One region of the Pseudomonas chaetocerotis genome, then DNA from elsewhere that is predicted to be linked to it. Evidence: predicted binding sites of a transcription regulator. Region 1 holds the regulator's gene; each other region holds the start of a gene.
The links. Region 1 encodes FliA, which starts transcription of late flagellar genes. Its sites were predicted from a motif close to CTAAAGTTTNNNNNNNNNNNGCCGNTAA; they were not measured.
Positions count from the first base shown of each region.

Region 2: the regulator FliA is predicted to act here: its motif matches at 2,227-2,254, upstream of H3221_RS23860 (methyl-accepting chemotaxis protein).
Region 3: the regulator FliA is predicted to act here: its motif matches at 2,111-2,138, upstream of H3221_RS26015 (methyl-accepting chemotaxis protein).

Region 1 covers NZ_JACFYX020000007.1:231,820-237,137, reverse strand. Annotated here, with positions in the region: gene flhF (flagellar biosynthesis protein FlhF) at 1-1,146, shown strand, start outside; gene fleN (flagellar synthesis regulator FleN) at 1,259-2,089, shown strand; gene fliA (RNA polymerase sigma factor FliA) at 2,086-2,832, shown strand; gene H3221_RS14565 (chemotaxis response regulator CheY) at 2,932-3,306, shown strand; gene H3221_RS14560 (protein phosphatase CheZ) at 3,326-4,114, shown strand; gene H3221_RS14555 (chemotaxis protein CheA) at 4,128-5,318, shown strand, end outside.
Region 2 covers NZ_JACFYX020000017.1:105,734-111,051, forward strand. Annotated here, with positions in the region: gene H3221_RS23855 (hypothetical protein) at 1-480, opposite strand, end outside; gene H3221_RS23860 (methyl-accepting chemotaxis protein) at 488-2,122, opposite strand; gene H3221_RS23865 (undecaprenyl-diphosphate phosphatase) at 2,374-3,204, shown strand; gene H3221_RS23870 (DUF1294 domain-containing protein) at 3,201-3,923, shown strand; gene H3221_RS23875 (MmcQ/YjbR family DNA-binding protein) at 3,909-4,262, opposite strand; gene H3221_RS23880 (diguanylate cyclase domain-containing protein) at 4,474-5,318, shown strand, end outside.
Region 3 covers NZ_JACFYX020000013.1:64,130-69,447, reverse strand. Annotated here, with positions in the region: gene H3221_RS20860 (sodium:calcium antiporter) at 212-1,213, opposite strand; yybP-ykoY riboswitch at 1,264-1,420, opposite strand; partial or broken gene H3221_RS25955 (LTA synthase family protein) at 1,663-1,844, shown strand; gene H3221_RS26015 (methyl-accepting chemotaxis protein) at 2,228-3,853, shown strand; gene fabB (beta-ketoacyl-ACP synthase I) at 3,950-5,170, opposite strand; gene fabA (3-hydroxyacyl-[acyl-carrier-protein] dehydratase FabA) at 5,182-5,318, opposite strand, start outside.

The sequences.
Region 1 (5,318 bases):
CCGGCGCTGGAAGCCGAGCTGCGCAAGACCCAGGCGCGCATCGCCAGCGCTCAGGCTGAGCTGACCACGCGTGCCGAGCAGGATGCCGGCAAGGACCGCCAACTGTTCGCCAATGAGTCGTTGCTGGCGCCCGAGCTGCCGGCGACCCTGGTCAAGCCGCAGCGCCCGGTCGAGGCCCCTGTATCGGCTGCGCCTGCGGTCGACCCGCGTGCACTGGAAGCCATGCGTTTCGAGCTGCACGGCTTGCGTGAGTTGATCGAAGTACAGCTGGGTTCCATCGCCTGGGGGCAGCTGCAAAATCGCCGCCCGCAGCAGGCCAACCTATGGCGTCGCCTGCAGCGCATGGGGCTGTCTGCCGAACTGTCGCAGGCGTTGCTGAGCAAAGTGGCCGGCGTTGCCGAGCCGCGTCAGGCCTGGCGCATGCTGCTGGCGCATCTGGCTCACGCGATCACTACACCCAAGGTCGAGCCGTTGGAAGAGGGTGGTGTGATCGCCCTGGTCGGTCCGGCCGGCATGGGCAAGACCACTACCCTGGCCAAGCTGGCTGCGCGTTATGTGCTTAAGTACGGCGCACAACAGGTCGCTCTGGTGAGCATGGACAGCTTCCGTATTGGCGCGCAGGAGCAGCTCAAGACCCTGGGGCGCATCCTCGGTGTGTCGGTGACTCAGATCGACCCTGGTCAGTCTCTGCTGCAGGCTTTGGCGCCGCTGGCCAAGAAGCGCGTGGTGCTGGTCGATACCGCTGGCCTGCCAGGCAACGATCCGGCGCTGCGTCTGCAGTTGGAAAGCCTGGCCTCGGCACGGATCAAGGCGAAGAATTATCTGGTACTGGCCGCAACAAGTCAGAGCCAAGTGCTCAAGGCCGCCTACCATAGTTACAAGCGTTGTGGCCTTTCAGGCTGCATACTGACGAAGTTGGACGAAGCCGCGAGTCTGGGTGAGGTTTTAGGTCTGGCTATAGGCCAGCAACTGCCGGTAGCCTATGTGACGGACGGGCCGCGGATTCCGGATGATCTGCACGTGCCGCGTAGTCACCAGTTGGTCAGCCGTGCCGTAGGGCTGCAGGCTGCCGAGGAGCCGAGTGAAGACGCCATGGCGCAGTTGTTCGCCGGCCTTTATCACAATCCGGCCAAGCGGGCCGGCTGAAGTAGCGAAATTGTTGCACCCTCTCGCACATGGTGCGGGAGTGAACGGCCCGACAGGTGTTTTTCAACGGCCTGTGGGGCCAAGTCGAAGTTAGACAAGGTGTAGAAAGAACATGGGTATGCATCCCGTACAGGTGATTGCGGTGACTGGCGGCAAGGGTGGCGTCGGCAAGACCAATGTGTCGGTCAATCTGTCCATGGCCCTGGCCGATCTCGGCCGTCGGGTGATGTTGATGGACGCTGACCTTGGCTTGGCCAACGTCGATGTTCTGTTGGGCCTGACGCCCAAGCGCACCCTGGCCGATGTCATCGCAGGCGAATGCGATCTGCGCGATGTTCTGCTGCAGGGGCCGGGCGGCGTGCGCATCGTGCCGGCTGCCTCCGGTACGCAGAGCATGGTCAGCCTCACGCCGATGCAGCACGCCGGGTTGATCCAGGCGTTCAGTGACATCAGCGAAAATCTTGACGTGCTGGTGATCGACACCGCCGCCGGTATCGGCGATGCGGTGGTCAGCTTCGTGCGTGCCGCGCAGGAGATCCTTGTGGTGGTCTGCGATGAGCCCACCTCGATTACCGACGCCTACGCGCTGATCAAACTGCTCAATCGCGATCATGGCATCAGCCGCTTCCGCGTACTGGCCAATATGGCTCACAGCCCGCAGGAAGGACGCAATCTCTTTGCTAAGCTGACCAAGGTGACGGATCGTTTCCTCGATGTCGCCCTGCAGTATGTCGGTGCCGTGCCCTACGATGAGTGCGTGCGCAAGGCCGTGCAGAAGCAGCGCGCCGTCTATGAAGCCTTCCCTCGATCCAAGTGCGCCCTGGCGTTCAAGGCGATAGCTCAGAAGGTAGATACCTGGCCGTTACCGGCCAATCCCCGTGGTCATCTGGAGTTTTTCGTCGAGCGTCTGGTGCAACAACCGACCGCAGACTCGGCCGTATGACAGCAGCCTCTGGACTTCGTATGTACAACAAGGCTCAGGCGCAGGACTCCCAGCACCAGCTGATCGAGCGCTATGCGCCTCTGGTCAAGCGTATCGCCTACCACTTGCTGGCCCGTCTGCCGGCTAGCGTGCAGGTCGACGATCTTATCCAGGCCGGCATGATCGGCCTGCTCGAAGCCTCGCGCAAATACGACTCCGGCAAAGGCGCCAGTTTCGAGACTTTCGCGGGTATCCGTATTCGCGGCTCCATGCTCGATGAGGTGCGCAAGGGTGATTGGGCGCCGCGTTCGGTACACCGCAACAGCCGTATGGTCAGCGATGCCATTCGTGTCGTTGAGGCAAGAACCGGACGTGACGCTAAAGATCACGAGGTTGCGGCCGAACTCCAATTGAGTCTGGAGGATTACTACGGCATTCTTGGCGACACTTTGGGCAGCCGCCTGTTCAGCTTCGACGACCTGCTGCAGGACGGCGAGCATGGCGGGTTGCACGAAGACGCCGGACACTCTCACCTCGAACCTTCGCGGGACCTCGAAGACGAACGCTTCCAGGCGGCGTTGGCCGATGCCATCGCTGGCTTGCCGGAGCGCGAACGTCTGGTGCTGGCGCTGTATTACGATGAAGAACTGAACTTGAAGGAAATCGGTGAAGTGCTGGGGGTTAGCGAGTCACGCGTGAGTCAGTTGCACAGCCAGTGCGCAGCGCGTTTGCGCTCGCGGCTGAGTGAATGGCGTGCTGCCTGAACGCGGTGTACTCGAAGGCGCAAACGGTTTCATGATTAAAGGACGTAGTTGCAAGCGCAATACGTTTGGGACTGTACGGAGGTCGACTTGGACAAGAACATGAAAATCCTCATCGTTGACGATTTCTCGACGATGCGACGGATCATCAAGAACCTCTTGCGGGACTTGGGTTTCACCAACACCGCGGAAGCCGATGACGGCACCTCGGCGCTACCGATGCTGCAAAGCGGCAGCTTCGACTTTCTGGTGACCGACTGGAACATGCCCGGCATGACCGGCATCGATCTGCTGCGTGCCGTACGTGCCGACGAGCGCCTCAAGCACCTGCCGGTGCTGATGGTGACCGCTGAAGCCAAGCGCGATCAGATCATCGAGGCGGCCCAGGCCGGTGTGAATGGCTACGTGGTCAAACCCTTCACCGCTCAGGTGTTGAAGGAAAAGATCGAGAAGATCTTCGAGCGGGTCAACGGCTGATGTCAGCCGCGAGGGTGCTATGGAACACGATGACTCCACGCTGGGTGACCTCGAGTCGACCCTGAAAAACAATGCCCGCGATCTGGTCGATAGCCTTGAACAGGGTAACTTCGGCGCTGCGGTGCAACTGATCAACGAGCTGAACAAGGTCCGTGATCGCGGGCTGTATCATGAGGTCGGCAAACTGACCCGTGAACTGCACAACGCCATTGTCAATTTTCAACTCGATCCGCGCATGCCTCATGCCCAGGAGCTGTCGCAGATCGCCGACGCGACCGAGCGTCTGAACTACGTCGTGACCATGACCGAGAAGGCCGCCAACCGGACCATGGATCTGGTCGAGCAGAGTGCGCCGCTGGTCAACGACCTCAGTGACGAAGCGCAGAGCCTCAGCGCCGAATGGGGCCGTTTCATGCGCCGCGAAATCGGGGCTGACGGTTTTCGTGAGCTGGCCAAGCGTGTCGAGCTGTTCCTCGCCCGCAGTGAGCGAGATGGCGTAAAGCTCTCCGGCCACCTCAACGACATTCTGCTCGCGCAGGACTATCAGGATCTCACCGGCCAGGTGATCAAACGTGTCACCCAACTGGTGACCGAAGTGGAAAGCAATCTGCTCAAGCTGATGCTCATGGCCAGCCAGGTCGACCGTTTTGCCGGTATTCAGCACGATCACGAAGCGCTGCGTACCGAACAGGAAAAATCAAAAGAGCCATCGCGGGGTGAAGGTCCGCAGATTCATGCCGATAAGCGTGATGACGTCGCCTCCAGCCAAGACGATGTCGACGACCTGCTGTCCAGTCTAGGGTTCTAAGGAGCACACAAATATGAGCTTCGGCGCCGATGAAGAGATCCTCCAGGATTTCCTGGTAGAGGCCGGCGAGATTCTCGAACAGTTGTCCGAACAGTTAGTCGAGCTGGAAAGCCGACCGGACGACATGAACCTGCTCAACGCCATCTTTCGCGGTTTTCATACCGTCAAGGGCGGAGCGGGTTTCCTCCAGCTCAACGAGCTGGTGGAGTGCTGCCATATCGCCGAAAACGTCTTCGACATCCTGCGCAAGGGTGAGCGTCGCGTCGATTCGGAGCTGATGGATGTGGTGCTCGAGGCTCTTGATGCAGTCAATGGCATGTTTGGCGAGGTGCGTGAGCGTCGCGAGCCCACGCCCGCGTCGCCTGAGCTTCTGGCGGCACTGGCGCGCCTGGCCGAACCGGGCGGCGCCGAGGCGGCTCCTGAGCCCGAGCAGCAGGCCGAGCCGGAACCCGCTCCGGCGCCTCAGCCGGCCGCGTCGTCCGCCCCCGCAGGCGACATCACCGACAGCGAATTCGAGCAACTGCTCGACGCGTTGGGTGAAGCGCCGGCTGCCGCCCCGAGTGCGCAGGCCAGTGCCAGCGACGAGATCACCGATGACGAGTTCGAGTCGCTGCTCGATCAGTTGCACGGCAAAGGCCAGTTCGCCGGTACGGTCGAAACGCACGCCGCTGCGGTAGTCGCTTCTGCGCCTGCTGGCGCACCGGCAGGCGATGACATCACCGACGATGAATTCGAAGCGCTGCTCGATCAACTGCATGGCAAGGGCCAGTTCTCGGCCACGGCCGAAGCCGCTGCTCCGGTTGCAGCCGTAGCTGCAGCGCCCGCTCCGGCGGGTGATGAGATCACCGACGACGAGTTCGAGTCGCTGCTCGATCAATTGCACGGCAAGGGCAAGTTCGTGCCGCCCGCTGAGCCGGCGCCCGCGCCTACCGCTGCGGCTAAACCTGCAGCAGCGCCCAAGGCCGCTGCACCAGTCAAACCCGCAGCAGCCAAGGCTGAGCCTGCTGCTGCTCGTGCCCCTGCCGCGCCTGCGCCGGCTGCCGACAAGGCGCCGGCCGCGAGCGAAGCAGAAACCACTGTACGGGTCGACACTGCGCGCCTCGACGAGATCATGAACATGGTCGGCGAGCTGGTGCTGGTGCGCAACCGTCTGGTGCGCCTGGGCCTGAACAGCGGCGACGAGGCCATGTCGAAGGCGGTATCG
Region 2 (5,318 bases), on a different contig from region 1:
CATCTGCTGGTCGAATTCGCGCAGATCGCCCTTCATCAATACCGGCAAGAACAGATCACCAATTTTCTTCTGGTTGCTGATGATCTGCGCCAGTGCCGGTTTGAAGGGCATGGTCTTGGGCGCCGGCCCACCATCCTTGATCTGGGTGCTGAGCAAGAGCCCCGGCTTGCCCATGACCTTGCCCGGCAACACGCACAGGCCAGTCTTGCGGATGGCCTGGCTATCGATGCCGTGCAGGGTGTCGTGGAAGGCGTAGGGGTTGGGCAGCACCACCATCTTGCGCCCGAGATCGGTGGGGAAGTGCAGGCTGTAGTTGGTGTACAACTGCCCCACCGATTCGGAATAGACGCACAGGCGATTCTCGAACAGCTTGATGAAACGCTCGGCCAGCTCGCGGCGGGCCATGCTGTCCAGGTCCCAGATCAGGTCCTGGTTCTGTGGCCGACTAAAATCGACCTCCTGATGTTGCATGCTGCTCATGTCCATCTCATACGCGGAACTGCCCAAGCAGACGATTGAGCTGGTCGGCCAGCTGTTTCAGGTGCTGACTGGCCGCGCTCGACTGCTCGGCAGCCTCGGCGGTGTTGTGGGCCAGCGCTGCCGTCTGCGTGACGTTCTGATTGATGTCTTCCACCACGTGAGATTGTTGCAGGGTGGCGCTGGCGATCGAGGCGTTGAGCCCGGTCAGGTTGCGCAGCGATTGGGCGATCTGGGCGAGGCTCTCGCCAGCCTGGCTGGCCTGCTCCACGGTCAGTTGGGAAGCGCGGCTGCTTTCGTTGATCACCTTGACGGCGGCTTCGGAGTTGCCTTGCAGGCGCTCGATCATGCCCTGAATTTCGGCGGTGGACGTTTGCGTCCGCTGCGCCAGAAGCCTCACTTCGTCAGCGACCACGGCGAAACCACGGCCCTGCTCACCGGCGCGGGCAGCCTCGATGGCGGCGTTGAGAGCGAGCAGGTTGGTTTGCTCGGCGATGGAGCGGATCACCTCGAGCACGCTGCCGATCTGCGTGCTCTCGCTGGCCAGTGATTGAATCACCTCGACAGCCTTGTCGATGGTGCTCGACAACTGATCGATCTGGCGCAGGCTCGCTTCGATGTTTTGCTGGCCCTGGCTGGCCTGGTCCTCGGCGGTATGCATCTCGCTGGAAGCGTGCTCGGCGTTCTTCGCCACGTCCTGCACGCCGTAGGTCACCTCGTTGACAGCGGTCGCCACCAGCTCCATCTGCTGCGCCTGTTGCTGGCTGTGGCGCTGCGCTTCGCTGGAGATGTCGCCAAGCGAGCGGGCGGCCTGGTCGAGCGACCCCGCCGAATCGAGCATCTGCCGGATCACATGGCGCAGCTTCGCGGTAAAGGCATTGAAATAGGTCGCCAGGGCGGTCAATTCGTCACGCCCGTGGGTGTCGAGAGTGCGGGTCAGGTCGCCTTCGCCGCTGGAAATGCTGGCCATGGCGCCCACGGCTGCCTGCAACGGCTGCACGATGCTGCGAGTGATCAGCACCACCAGTCCAGTCAGGAGCAGGGCGATCAGCAGGCCGATGCTCATGGCTTTAACCGCCTGGGCCCTGAACTCCACCTGCACGTCATCGACATAGACGCCGGAGCCGATGATCCAGCCCCAGGGCTGGAACAGTTCGACGTAGGAGATTTTCGGTACCGGGTCAGTGGCGCCGGGTTTCGGCCAGCGGTAGTCGACCTGGCCGGCCCCCTGGCTACGGGTGATGGCGACCATCTCATTGAACAGCGCCTTGCCGTCCGGATCCTTGAAGCCGGAAAGATTCTGGCCCTCTAGCTTGGCATTCATCGGGTGCATGAGCATGACCGGGGTCTGGTCGTTGATCCAGAAGTACTCCTGGCCGTCGTAGCGCAAACCGCGCACCGTCTCCATGGCCTGCTTCTGCGCTTCTTCGCGGCTCAGGCTGCCGGCGCTTTCCAGGCTGTGGAAATGCTTGAGAATACCGGCCGCACTCTGCACCACATGCTCGGTCTTTTCCGATTTGCCGGCGTAAAGATCGGTTTGGATCTGGCGCAGCATGTAAGCGCCCTGCAAGATCAGCGTCAGAATGGCCAGCGCCAGGATCAGCCATAGACGGCGGCTGATGGGAAGACTACGTAAGCTGTTCATGGACGAATTCCTGATTGTTGTAATTGTCGGCTTCAGGGCCGCCTCGAAGGGCGCAGAGCAATACTGTCACATCGAGGCATTATTCACTCTAGTTGTCTGATAGCATTTCGGCAGCCCGGCGCAGAACCTGAATGAGTACCGGGCTAGACCGTTGCAAGGAACCTCCATGACGGTTTTGTGTCCCAGGGCCGGGGCCATGCTCCACGTTCTGAGTTTTACGCGTAGGTAGTTGCCGCGCTTTGGGGGATTTGATGGATTTATGGGTGGCCTTTCAGGCCCTGATTCTGGGCATAGTGGAAGGCCTGACCGAGTTCTTGCCGATTTCCAGCACCGGGCACCTGATCGTGGTTGGTGATTTGCTGGGGTTCAATGGCGAGAAGGCGACGGCGTTCAAGATCATCATCCAGCTTGGCGCCATCCTGGCCGTTATCTGGGAGTTTCGAGCCAAGGTGCTCGGTGTCGTAATCGGCTTGCCCAGCGACCCGAACGCGCAGCGTTTCACCTTCAACCTGCTGCTGGCATTCATTCCTGCGGTGATTTTCGGCCTGGCCTTCGCCGATCTGATCGAGCATTGGTTGTTCAATCCGATCACGGTCGCCATGGCGTTGATCATTGGCGGCATCATCATGCTCTGGGCAGAGAAGCGCGAACACGCGATCAAGGCCGAAACGGTCGACGACATGACCTGGAAGCTGGCGCTGAAGGTTGGCTTTGCGCAATGTCTGGCGCTGATTCCGGGTACGTCCCGTTCGGGTGCCACCATCATCGGCGGCCTGGTATTCGGTTTGTCGCGCAAGGCGGCGACCGAGTTCTCCTTCTTCCTGGCCATGCCGACCATGGTCGCCGCTACGGTCTATTCGCTGGTCAAGTACCGCGACATCCTGCAGATGAGTGACTTGCCGATCTTCGCCATCGGTTTCATCAGCACCTTCATCGTTGCAATGATCACCGTGCGCGCGCTGCTCAAGTTCATCACCAGCCACAGCTACGCGGTGTTCGCCTGGTACCGCATCGCCTTCGGTCTGGTGATTCTCGCTACCTGGCAGTTGCACCTGATCGACTGGAGCACGGCGCAGCCGTGATGGGTAACGAGCGCAAGGGGCGCCTGAAAAGCTGGGATGATGCCAAGGGTTTTGGTTTCATCCAGCCGCTCAATGGTGGCGCTGATGTCTTTGCGCACATCTCAGTGATGCGCGGTGATCGCCGCCCGCTGCCGGGCGACGAGGTGCTGTTCATCGAAGGACGTGACGAGCGAGGGCGGCCACGCGCCGAGCATTTGCGCCTGGCTGGCGAGCTCAGCCTCGATCACCAGGCGATCCGGCGCAAACCGAAAACCCCCGGCAAGGCTGTTCCTGCAGCACGCAAGGCTGCTGCCAAACCCGCACTGCGGTCATCCACTCAAGGCTCCATCCACAACTTCTCCAGCAAGGCTGTGGTGCTCGCGTTGCTCTGCGTCCTGCCATTGCTCGGCGCCGTAACTCTGTTCGGCAAGGGGGGGTGGTGGGTATTACCGCTCTATCTGCTGGCCAGCCTGCTGAGTTTCCTGCAGTACTGGCTGGATAAACGCAGTGCCCAGACGGGTGACCGACGCACAGCGGAAAATACGCTGCATCTGGTCGAGCTGGCGGGTGGCTGGCCAGGTGCGCTGATCGCTCAGCAGATGTTCCGGCACAAGACGCGCAAGGCGTCCTATCAGGCCGTTTTCTGGCTGATCGTCGCAGTTCATCAGCTGTTCTGGATCGATCTGCTGTTGCTCGACGGCATCTACGTCGCCCGCCACATACCCTTATTCGTCCAGTAGCAGGCCAGGTTGCAGGCGCTTGGGCAGGCGGCGCACCACCAGTTGATGCGAGCGAGTCAATAGTTGGCGCAGCTCATCGTCGCCCAGCGGCGGCCGGTGAGCGTTCATGCTGATCCAGTAGGCACGAGCCAGGTATGGGGCAGGGCGGATGCCAGGTCGGTCTACATGACCGAGAAACAGGTCGTTATCGACCTTGAAGGCCAGGTCCTCGCCAAGAAAATCGAGAATGGCGAACATCTTGTTGCCCGCCACCGAAAACACCCGGTTGCTACCCCATTTGAGGTCTTCGCGGGCGCCGGGCAAGGCGAGGCAGAAGGCGGCGATCTGATCCGGCGTCATAGTGGGTCTCCTTGCCTGTTTTGAGTGTCCAGGGTGACAGCTTGGGCTGGCCATTAAAGGTTCCTGGCTTTTTGGCATCTATTAAGCTTGTGTTGAAGCCTTAAGGTCTCTGATCATGCGCTGACCAGATCTCGGTCCGCGCTGCCCTCGAAATGTGCTCATGAATCGCCGACATCGTCTTCGGTTAATCCGCTGGTTGTTGTTGAGTTCGATGATCTGCTCGCTTGGCGCGTGGGCAGAAGATCGTGTACTCGATAGCGCACAGCTGAAAGAGGAGCCTTTGTCACTGACGACATGGGTAGGGCTCCTGGAGGATTCTACTCGTACACTGACGATCGAGACCGCTCGCTCGGCCGAAATGGCCGAGCGCTTCCATCATGAGCGCATCGCAAGCGCGTCGTTTGCTTTGGGTTTCACTCGTTCGGCCTACTGGTTCCGCCTGGCCATCGGCAACAGCAGCAACCAGGCACTGACCCGTTTGCTGGTGGTGGACAACCCGCGCATTTCCCAGGTCGACGCCTACGTGCCGGACGGGCAGGGCGGCTATCGTGTCTGGCGCACTGGTGCTGACCGACCGCAGACTGCCAAGGCCTACGACAACCGCAACTTCGTCTTCGCGCTGCAACTGGCCGCGAACTCGCAGCAGGAGATCTACCTTCGGGTCGAGTCGAGCATCGGTCTGTTGGTGCCGCTGCAGCTCTGGACCGTCGAAGGTTTTCAGGCCTATGCGCGTGAGGACTACATGGCGCGCGCCGGCTACATGGGCATCGCCGTCGCGATGATCCTGTTCAACCTGATGCTGTTCATCGCCCTGCGTGAGCGTATTTACCTGCTCTACGTGACCTTCGTGCTGTGCGCCGTCTGCGCCCTGACCATAAAGAACGGTATGGCGCCAGACTGGACGCTGTTCGGCCTGCCGCTAAACTCCAACGAGGCCTATTACTCGGGCGCATCATTGGCGCTGAGCAGCATGCTGCTGTTCATGCGCAGCATGTTGCAGACCGCACGTCTTCTGCCGCGGGTCGACCGCTGGTTGCTGGCGTTGGTAGCGTTGTA
Region 3 (5,318 bases), on a different contig from region 1:
TACTCTCCTGGCTGACGCTATTCTTGGTCTTGCGTGACTGGCGCCCGCGCGCTGCTCGTGTCGCACTTGCAGCAGTTGGGGGTGCGCACCGTGAGCAACCACCGCGTTGTATCACGTGAGCGAACGGGGTTGGAGCAAGTCGCAGGCGCTGAGCGAATGCCTCAGCGATGCATCCAAATCGCATACAGCTCAGAGGCACCGCTGCCGTTGGTCAGATCAACCAGCAGGCAATCAGAAGCACGAACAGGCCATACAGGGCGCCGGTTGCGGCAAGGGTACGGCTATCCACGGCGCCACGTCGAAACAGCAGGCATAGCCAGGCAATGGCCAGCATCGTGATGATGCCGGAAGCCAGCAAGGTGCTGTCGAACAACCAAGGGGTAAAGAAAATGCCCAGCGCACTGGGCAGCGTGGCTTGAATCATCATGGCACCGGAAATGTTCGCCAGCGCGAGACGCTCCTTGCCCTGGCGTACCCAGATCAGCGCGTTCATCACCTCCGGCAGCTCGGTTGCCACCGGACTCAGTAGCAGCGCTACGAGGTGAGGAGGCCAGTTCAGCGCGCTGCCGAGCACTTCAAGTTGACTCACGAAGGTATGTGAGGCAACGCCGATCACAGCCATTGCCAGCATGACTTGCAGCAAGGCCCAGAACAGGGAAGGCTCGGCAAGATTGGGGCGAATTCGCAGGGCCTCGATGGTTTCCTCTTCGAAGGCCGTATCACTCTGGTGAATCTCACGCCAGACGTAGAGCGCATAGACCACGAGAAAGACGACACCCAGCCAGGGCTTGATCACGAAGGCCACAAGCCCCAGTGCGACCTTCAGCGCGAATACCGCGAGAAACGCCATCTGGTCGCGGCTCAAGCGTGCGTAATCGACGTGTACGGCGTAGGTGTCCCGAGCCAGACGACGGTGATTGAACAGCAACGCCAGGCCGACAACGGCGTATCCGAGCGTTGCAAGAACCAGCGGGCCACCCATGGCGGCGCCTACACCGATGTCCTTTTGTTCTGCCGTAGTGCCAAAAACCACGGCCATCAAGGTGACCGCGCTTTCCGGCAGGGCTGTGCCGAATGCGGCCAGTACCGAGCCTACGGCTGTCGCACCGAGATTCAGGCGCCTACCAACCCATTCGATGCCATTGACGAAGTACTCGCATGCCACGTAGATGGTCGCGGCCGAGAAGAAAAATATGAAAAGTGTGAGGAGCATTGAACAGAATCCGGCCGGGCGAGCGAATGAACCATTTGGCACAACACCGCGGCTCGCCCGGCAGGCAAGCGCAGTGTGGCCAAAGGTCTCGCCTGGCGCTCTACACGGATGCAGAGGCTGTACACGCCATGAGGCATGCGCCTCAAGTTTGTTGACGTGAACCCCCCGGCGCAGTGCCGGGAATAGCTACTCCCCAATGACAGGACACGCAGTGTAGCAGCGAAGTCGCTTTCTTTCCTGCATCAACGGCAATGATGCCTACAGGCGCCGTCAGCATGCATAAAGCCTGGCGGATCAGATCACCTGCCCGGGGCCAACGCTTGAGGGCCAGGGGCATTGGTGCCACCAGGACCGAAGTTGATGCTCATCACGGTATCGAGCTTGGCGCTCTGGACAGTAGTGGGCGGCATCGGCATGTCGAGCACCTCCGCATCCAGTTCGTCGATACTGGCCGTGCGCCGTTCGGAAACTACCAACGCCTGGCGCTGTTTGACGGGCAGAACCTGGCGATTCTCAGCCCGCACCAGGGCAAGAGGCGCCACGATGATGCCTGGCGCCTGGGCCGTGAGTGGCGGGTGGATGGCAGCGATCCCCCGCGGCGCAGTGTCGCGACATCACCTACTACCAAGGGGGCATTCAGGACTTAGTCGACGACTTCTGGGCGGTTGCAGTCGCGGACGCTCGACAGCCAGGCCACCAGACCACCGCGATAAGGATGTAGCACGTTACACGCTTGAGCCACTCTGTAGTCCTCGTTTTGAGGGAGGGTTTAGGCGGTGTCAGGACGTGTAGCGTACTACCAGCTGGCAGGCGCAGTGGCGCGATGGGCAATGGTGCCGGCATGCCGTGCTGGCATTCGTCACGGCAATGCACCGGTAGCCTATTTTCTTTTTTCTCATAAAGTGCACGAGCACATGGCCGATATGCGATCAGGGATTAGCGCCATCTCACTCGATTCTCTGCCAGGTATGGCTGGGGGTTCTCCGATTTTTGCGCGTAACAGGAGTTGCAAACATGTCGCTGCGTAATCTTTCTATCGCCCCACGGGCGGCGCTGGGGTTTGGGGTTGTCGCTTTGCTGGTCGTGTTGCTTGGAATCTTTTCATTGATGCAGATGGGTGAAATGCGCGAGCAGTCCGACGAAATCAACGAGAATTGGCTGCCAAGCGTCTTGGCCATTGGCGATGTGTCCAAGAATATCTTGCGGTTGCGTGCCATTACCTTGCGTTCGATGCTTAATCGCGATTCGGCCCAGGTGCAGGCCAATCTTCGACTGGTTGAGGACGTGCGCGCATCCCTTGCCAAGAGCCAGGAGGCCTATGAACAACTGATTTCCAGCACCGAGGAGCGCGGCATCTACGACGAGTTCAAGCGCTCCGAGGCGGCTTACTTGCAGGAGCAGACTCGAATCGTGGAGTCCCTACGCCAGGGTGATTTCGATACTGCCATCGAGGTGGCTGGCGGCGTGCTCAATCAACACGCCGATGCCATGATGCAGGGCCTCGGCAAACTGATCGAGATGAACCGTGTGAGCGCTGTGGCGGCAGGCGAATCTTCCAGGCAGGTGGCGGAGTCGGCACGTATCTGGGTCATCGCCATGATGGTTCTGGCGACTCTGGCTACCGTCGTGCTGGCGATGCTGTTGACGCGCAGTATCGTCGCGCCGCTGACCGAAGCTGTGCGGGTGGCCGAGGTGGTGGCATCGGGTGACCTGACCCAGACGATTCATGCTGAAGGTAGCGATGAGCCCGCGCGTTTGCTCAGCGCCCTGAAAAGCATGCAGCAGAGCCTGCGCGGCACCATCCAGAGCATCGCTGATTCGTCCAATCAGCTGGCGTCGGCATCCGAAGAACTGCATGCAGTGACCGAAGATTCGACTCGCGGCCTGCATCAGCAGAACACCGAGATCGAGCAGGCCGCTACGGCAGTCAACGAAATGACTGCTGCAGTCGAAGAGGTCGCTCGCAATGCCGTCAGCACCTCCGAGGCGTCACGTGAATCCAATGCTACGGCGCTGCAGGGGCGCGAGCAGGTACGCCAGACCGTGAGCTCGATCAGTCAGCTGGCCGATGATGTAAACGGCACTGCGGGTGAGGTCGAGAAGTTGGCCGAGCGGGTTCGTGAGATCAGCAAGGTGCTTGACGTGATCCGCTCCATCGCCGAGCAGACTAACCTGCTGGCACTCAACGCTGCCATCGAGGCAGCGCGTGCAGGTGATGCGGGGCGCGGCTTCGCTGTCGTGGCTGACGAGGTGCGCGCGCTGGCGCATCGCACTCAGCAATCCACCCAGGAGATCGAACAGATGATCGGCGCCATTCAAAGTGGTACCGATCAGGCGGTTGGTTCGATGCAGAGCAGCAACAGTCGCGCCCGTTCCACCCTTGAAGTAGCCCAGGCTGCGGGTACGGCACTGGAGCTGATCACCCAGGCGATTTCCTCGATCAACGAACGCAACCTGGTGATTGCCAGCGCTTCGGAAGAGCAGGCCCAGGTAGCCAGGGAAGTGGACCGCAATCTGGTCAACATTCGCGATCTTTCGCTGCAGAGTTCGGCGGGTGCCAACCAGACCAGCGCGGCCAGTCAGGAGCTGTCGCGCCTGGCGATCGATCTTAACAACCTGGTCGCGCGCTTCAAGGTCTGAGGAGGCCCATTCCCCCTCCCGCCAGCGGGAGAAGGGAGAAAGCAGCACGAACGAAAACGGCGCCCGAAGGCGCCGTTTTCTTTACCGCGGCAGCTGTTACTTGCCGGCCCAGCGCTTGAGCACCAGGGTGGCGTTGGTGCCACCAAAACCGAAGCTGTTGCTCATCACGGTATCGAGCTTGGCGTTCTCGACGGTGCTGAGCTGGATCGGCATGTCGGCCACTTCCGGGTCGAGTTCGTCGATGTTGGCCGACGCGGCGATGAAGTTGCCTTCCATCATCAGCATGCAGTAGATCGCTTCCTGCACGCCGGCAGCGCCGAGGCTATGGCCGGACAGGCTCTTGGTCGAGCTGATGGCTGGGGCCTTGTCGCCGAACACGGCGCGCACGCCTTTGATCTCCGCAACGTCGCCAACCGGCGTCGAGGTGCCGTGGGTGTTGAGGTAGTCGATCGGGGTGTCAACGGTGGCCAGCGCTTGCTGCATGCAGCGAATGGCGCCTTCGCCGCTCGGGGCGACCATGTCGTAGCCATCGGAGGTCGCGCCGTAGCCGACGATTTCCGCGTAGATCTTGGCGCCGCGGGCCAGAGCGTGTTCCAGCTCCTCGACCACGACCATGCCACCACCGCCGGCGATGACGAAACCGTCACGTTTGGCGTCGTAGGCGCGCGAGGCCTTTTCCGGGGTTTCGTTGTACTGGGTGGAGAGGGCGCCCATGGCGTCGAACAGGCAGCTCTGGCTCCAGTGCTCTTCTTCGCCGCCACCGGCGAAGACCACGTCCTGTTTGCCCAGCTGGATCTGCTCCATGGCCTGGCCGATGCAATGCGCGCTGGTGGCGCAGGCCGAGGAGATGGAGAAGTTGACGCCCTTGATCTTGAACGGAGTCGCCAGGCACGCCGATACGGTGCTGCCCATGGTGCGGGTCACGCGGTATGGGCCGATGCGTTTGACGCCTTTTTCGCGCAGGGTATCGATGGCTTCCATCTGGTTGACGGTGGAAGCGCCACCGGAACCGGCGATCAGGCCGGTGCGCGGATTGGAAATCTGCTCTTCGCTGAGGCCGGAATCCTTGATCGCCTGTTCCATCGACAGATAGGCATAGGCCGCAGCGTCGCCCATGAAGCGGAACAGTTTGCGGTCGATCAGCTCTTCCAGGTTCAGGTTGACCGAACCGGAGACATGACTACGCAGGCCCATTTCGGCGTAGGAGGGGTTGAAACGGATGCCTGATTTGCCTGCGCGAAGGCTGCCGGCAACGGCTTCTTTGTCATTGCCCAGGCAGGAAACGATGCCCAGACCGGTGATCACTACACGACGCATGTGCAAGTCCTTCAGAAACTGTCGGTGGAGGTGAACAGGCCGACGCGCAGGCCTTCGGCGCTATAAATTTCGCGACCGTCGACGGCTACGGTGCCATCGGCGATGCCGAGGATCAGCGAGCGGCTGATGGTGCGCTTGATGTGAATGT